Chondromyces crocatus: one gene and its partner. The protein of the gene in region 1 interacts with the protein of each later gene in a pairwise test. Links are inferred from orthologs where the notes say so. Each region holds a gene or a part of one and is shown on either strand. Other genes may lie near its edges.

Region 1 (2,873 bases):
CGAAGGTACCGTTCGAGCTCCCGAGATCGATCAGGAAGAGCCTGCCATTCTGGTAAGAGAGCTGGCAGTGCAGGCCTGAGACGTAGCCATCCTCGGGGAAGAGGATGTCGCCGCGCTCCCGGCCCATGTGCAGGCCCGTCTCGGGGACCGGGAAGGCGTTGCCGGTGGTATCGCGCCCGATGATCATGGCGATGCGCCCGACGTATCCCTTGGAAGGGCTGCCCAACCGCTCCACCCCATCCGGCGTGGCGGGGACGGGGTTGAGGCTTTCCAGACGCACGATTTCCTGCCCGATGCGAAACACGTCGCCGATCTGGAGGAGCACCGGTTCGTCCCGGCGCAGCTTGCGGTACACACCGTTCAGCGAGTTGTCGTCCCTGACGAAGGCCTTGGTGCCGCGGCGCGTGAAGGTGGCGTGGCGCGGAGAGAGATAGCTGTCGCCGGCGAAGATGGATCCCGAGTCGCGCCCGATGGTCGTGGTGCCGGTGATCGTGTGGGCGCCGGCCTCCGTGCCGTCTGCACGGAGCGCCGTGAGCAAGATGCTCCCGTTCGCAGCAGCCGCTGGCGCGGGGGATGCTGCAGGAGCAGGGATGCTGGCCGCCTTCGGTGCCAGCTTGAACCCGCAGAGCGCACAGAACTTGTTCGATGCCGGGTTCAACTCCTGGCACTGCCCGCACACGATGGTCGAACCAGCCGCGGGGGGAACGCTCGGGGCCACCGCAGGCGCCGCCGATACGGCCGGCACGGGGGCAAAGGCGACGGGCTCGGGCGAGTGCACGGGGGCAGCAGCCGGCGCTGCCGCGCGCGGGAGGGGTCCAGGGCCGACCGAGGTGGACTCGTCACCGAAGCTGGCCTTGACCGCTGGCACACCTTGCGGCGGGGTCCCGGCCGCGAACTTCTTTGGTGAGGCTTCGCGAGGTAGCTCGGCTCCGCAGCCGAGACAGAACTTGTAATGGTCCTGGTTCTCCTTGGAGCACTTCGGGCAGGTGATCACCGCAACTCCTCGCGACGTGAGAGCGTGTCGTCCAGACAGTGGCGTCCGGTCGACGGCGGGCCGAGCATATGCATCGTCGGTGGCTTCTGTCGACTACTTGGTATGAGTTCGTCGAACGAGGCAGCAGCAGCAGGGCCTCCGACGGGACAGCAGCCGCCGGAACCTCTAGCGGGACAAGAGCCCCAGGGCCTCGCGGATCATCTCGTCGAGGGGCGCCGTGTCGATACGGGAGGCCAGGGCGGTCACGGCACGCTCTGCTTCCGCCGGGCGGTAGCCCATCCCCGTCAACGCGCTCTTGAGAAGGTCCCCGTGGGCGCTCGGAGCCGGCGCGGAGGGTAGCGACGGTGTTCCAGCGGGAGCGGAGGGAAGCTCGATCAGCTTGTCCTTCAGCTCCAGCACGAGCCGCTCCGCCGTCTTTTTCCCTACCCCAGGAATTTTGGTGAGACGAGCGACCTCCTTCCGGGCAATGACCGCCGCCAGCTCTGCGGCCGTGAGGACGCTCAAGATGGCCATGGCGATCTTCGGACCGATGCTCGAAACGGAGATGAGGGCGCGGAACGCCGCCCGCTCTTCCCTGGCAGCGAAGCCGTAGAGAAGGAAGGCATCCTCCCGGACGTGGGTATGGACGAAGAGCGTGATGGTCTCTCGGAGAGGAGCAGCGCCCCCGGCGTGAGGCACGGCGTGGGCTTTCTCACCTGCTCCCTTCGACGACGAGGAAGCGATGGCCCGAGCGCGCCCCAGCGCTCCGAGCGGCACCATCACCTCGTAGCCGACGCCAGAGACATCCAGCACGGTGGTGCCGTCCGCCTCCTCTTCCACGACATGACCCGTGAGGCGACCGATCAATTGAGCTTCGCTCCCTGCGCGATCCAGCGACGGATCTTGTTCCGATCTTCAGCAGAGGCGAGGTCCCGCTGGTAGGGCATCGGCGCACCACAGGCATCGTTGGCGGCGCACTCGAGCTTCCCACACGCGAGGGTGTTGTCCGCCTTGTGCATCAGGAAGCTCTGCTCCGCGTTGCCGGCCGTGATGAGCGGCATGCCCGCCTTGAGCACCGGCATCACATCCAGCGTCTGGTCGAGGACGGCCTGGAGGTGCTGGATGGAAGGCGGCACGCCCTGCACCGGACCCAGGTACACCAGGCCTTGCGAGCCACTAATGGTGCCGTGACAGCTGTTGCCGAACGTGCACGAGGCCTGGAGGACGGGCATCACATCACGCCGCAGGCTCACTTCCTCCGTACCGACCTGGAAGCTGCCGTAGTCGAAGCAGCTCGCGTCGAGAGGCTGGCCCTCATCGTCATCGCCACAACCGACGAGGCCGATGGCGACGACCATCGAGGAGAAGAGAAGAAGGAACATGCGCACGGGGGTGATCCTCGCAGATGGCTCGGGGAAGCGAACCCTATCAGAGTCCGCCGAGTTGCGTCAGCCGGCCGCCCGCACCTCGGCAGCCCTCCGCGTCTGCGAAGCGCTCCCGTCGGCGCTTCGAGGCCGGCAGGACGCTGGCGACGTGCGCCCGTCGGATGTTCCGCTCAGTTGTCCAGAGCGCCCTGTGCGATCCAGCGGCGGACCGTATCCCGCTTCTCGGTCGGGATCGCAGGCTGCCGGAGAGGCATCGCGTCCTTGCAGGAGTTCGTGGCGGCGCAGGCCAGATCACCGCAGTTCAGGGTGCCGTCCATCTTGTGCATGAGGAAGCTGCGCGCCGGGTTCTCTGGCGTGATCCTCGGCATGCCGGCCTCGACGGCGGCCTCGGCGTTCACCGTCTGCGCCAGCACTTCCTGGAGCTGCTCGTCCGACGGCTGCATGGCGATCGAGGGCCCGAGGTACACCTTGCCCGCGGGCCCGCTCTCCACCCCGTGACAGCTCGAACCAAAGGT
Region 2 (2,919 bases), 600 kb from region 1 along the record:
GTGGACCGCGAGGCGCGTGCCCTGGTCAAAGGATTATCCATCCATCGCGAAGATGACCCCCCTCGGGAGGTCTCAGGGTGGGGCCGAGACGATCCAACCGACCAGGCTCACGGCTCGAACTTCGGCGTGGTCGGCTCGCGCGAGAAGCTCATCCGTGAGTGATCAGGTCACGTGCGGTGGGAGCGCGAGGTGGGCGCTCCTGGCTGAGTTCGGTGTGGCGTGAGGTTGGGCGCACGCTGAGGAGGGCGGGGCGAACGGTGCGATGAACGACTCGACCTACGGCTTCACGATCCGCGTCCCGGGAGGGGGCTTGAAGTCGAACTCGCCCTTCGGGACGGGCTGGTTCACGGTGGGCGCCGAGAAGTCGAAGCGGTTGCGGTTTCCTTGGGCGTCGAGAATCAGCACGCGCCGCACCTGGTTGGTCGCGCTGTCGACGTAGAGCAGGACCTTCTGGTAAGCCGGGGTCGCTTCCTTGGGCGTCCCTTCCAGCACGTAGCCCCCTTCGAACTTCATCTGCGCGGCGTTCAGGAGCTTGAGGGTGAAGTCCTTCTGGAGCTTGCCGGTGCCCATCAGGAAGGCCAGTGCCGCCGGATACTGAGACCCCTTCACGGAGGTCTCGAACATCTGCTCGTTCTCTTTCTCGTACACCTTGATGGTGGTGCCATCGGAGACGACGCGGTTCCCGTTCGGCGCGTCGTAGGTCCAGCTCATCTTTCCCGGCTTCTCGAAGACCACCTTGCCGGTCGAGACCTTCTGCACGTTCTGCACCTTGATGGTGTAGTTCTGCTTGAAGGTGGCCTGGAACGTCTTCGACGAGTCGTAGAACTGCTGGACGCGCTGCGCGATCTCCTCTGCCGTGGGCCCGGCAGCCTCGACCTCGGTCGGGAGCGAGAGCACCACGGCGGGGACGGCGAGCCCGAGAACGCAGGCGACGCCGAGACGGTAAAGGAACGAACGCTTCATGGCTTTCCGGATCTCCTTGATCGATCTGGCGCGGGCGGCTCCCGTCCCCGCTCCTGGCGCTGTCGTCACCAGGAACGGAGGCTGGCTCTCCGACCTTGCAGCCTGTTGGACGCACGGCGACCCAGGCCGATGCAGAGGGACATAGCACAACCTTCGCCAGACCGAACTCGAGGGGATATTCCCGGCCTCCCCGCCGATTTCTTGGCCCTCGTCCCCTGATCGTGGCGCCCGGCCGGGTCAGCCCTTCGCCCGGCGCAGCGCCGCCGCGAGCCCCCCGACCCCCTTGCCAGGCGTCTCTGGTCCCGCCGGGTGCCTCGCTCGGCGGCGCGGGGGTGGCGGGGGCAGCCCGGAGGCCGCCAGCGCTGCCTGGAAGTTCGCCACGTGCAGGTGGGTCATGGCGATCGCCAGCGCGTCGGCCGCGTCCGACCGTGGCGGCTCCTTCAACCCCAGCACCGCCGTCATCACCATCGCCACCTGCTTCTTGTCGGCCGCGCCCCGGCCGACCACCGTCCGCTTCACCAGGGCCGGCGCGTACTCGTGCACCGCCACCCCCGCCCGCGAGAGCCGCAGGAGCACCACCCCGCGCGCGTGCCCGAGCTTCGCGGCGCTCTGCGCGTCCTTCGCGAAGAACAGGGTCTCGACCGCCCCGGCGACCGGCGCATGCTTCGCCACCACCTCGCAGAGGGCGTCGTCGATCTCCACGAGCCTCGCCGCGAACGCCCCGTCGGTGTCCACGTCCACCACCCCGTGCGCCACGTGGATGACCCGCGACCCATGCCGCTCGACCACCCCCCACCCCAGGTGCCTCGTCCCCGGATCGATGCCGATGACCCGCATGCTCAGCAAGCTCCGTGGAGAGAGACCGCGCGCCCCGCCACCGTGACGGACGCCGCTTCGAGCTGCCGCCTCGGGAAGATCTTGTGGGGGTTCAGCAAGCCCTTCGGGTCGAACACGCCCTTGATCCGCTTCTGCAGCGCGATCAGCTCGGGCTGCTGCTCCATCGCCAGGAAGTCGGCCTTCGAGGTCCCGACCCCGTGCTCTCCGGTCAGCGTCCCTCGCATCCCCACCACCGAGAGGAACAGCCGGTTCAACGCTTCCTCCACGCGTGGCAGCAGCTCCTCGTCGTTCCAGAGCAGGTTCACGTGCAGGTTGCCGTCCCCGGCGTGGCCGTAGGTGATCATCCGGACCCCGGTCTCTCGCTCGATGGCCCGCGTCTCCTCGAGCAGCGCCGGGATCCTGTCGCGCGGGACCACCACGTCCTCCGAGATCTTGAAGCGTGCCATCGCGCGCGTCGCCGGCGAGAGCTGCCGTCTGGCCTCCCACAGCCGATCCCGCTGCGCCGCGTCCTGCGCCACCAGGATGTCGATGGCCTCCGCCGCGCACACCTCGCCGATCCGCTCCGCCTGCGCGTCGCAGTCCGAAGGCTCGCCGTCCACCTCGATGATCAGCATCGCCCGCGCGCGCTCGTCCACCGCAACACCACGTACGCGCACCGCGTCGAGCGTCCCTTCGTCCAGGAGCTCGATGCAGCGCGGTCGCACGCCCGCCGCGATCATCGCGCTCACCGCGCGCCCGCTCGCCTGCACATCCGGGAACAGTGCCAGCAGGGTCGTCACCGCGTGAGGCTTCGGGATCAGCCGCAGTGTCGCCGCCGTCGTGATCGCCAGCGTTCCTTCGCTTCCCACCAGCAGCGAGGTCACGTCGTACCCCGTCACTCCCTTCACCGTCCGCTTCCCTGTCCGGAGCTGCGTCCCGTCCACCAGCACCACCTCCAGCCCGAGCACGTAATCCCGCGTGCTCCCGTACTTGAAGGCGCGTGGGCCGGCCGCATTCTCGGCGATGTTCCCTCCGAGCGCGCACATCCGCAGCGAGTTCGGATCGGGCGGGAAGAACATCCCCTCGGCCTCCACGGCGGCGTGCAGGTCCCCGAGGATCACCCCGGGCTGCACCACGGCG

What was found. Proteins that work in one complex are often made in the same cells at the same time.
Region 2: the proteins of ruvA (region 1) and ruvC interact in binary tests that used the Escherichia coli proteins (3 or more experiments, as listed by UniProt). The link is inferred for Chondromyces crocatus from one-to-one orthologs.

The regions. Positions count from the first base shown.
Region 1 is NZ_CP012159.1:9,284,031-9,286,903, forward strand. It holds ruvA (Holliday junction branch migration protein RuvA), read right to left. Parts: upstream 1,841-2,873; coding sequence 1,160-1,840; downstream 1-1,159. Other genes in the region: CMC5_RS33540 (double zinc ribbon and FHA domain-containing protein), read right to left, coding at 1-994; CMC5_RS33550 (hypothetical protein), read right to left, coding at 1,837-2,361; CMC5_RS33555 (hypothetical protein), read right to left, coding at 2,529-2,873. UniProt on the Escherichia coli protein: The RuvA-RuvB-RuvC complex processes Holliday junction (HJ) DNA during genetic recombination and DNA repair.
Region 2 is NZ_CP012159.1:8,684,460-8,687,378, forward strand. It holds ruvC (crossover junction endodeoxyribonuclease RuvC), read right to left. Parts: upstream 1,801-2,919; coding sequence 1,201-1,800; downstream 1-1,200. Other genes in the region: lolA (outer membrane lipoprotein periplasmic chaperone LolA), read right to left, coding at 277-963; CMC5_RS31325 (FAD-binding oxidoreductase), read right to left, coding at 1,803-2,919.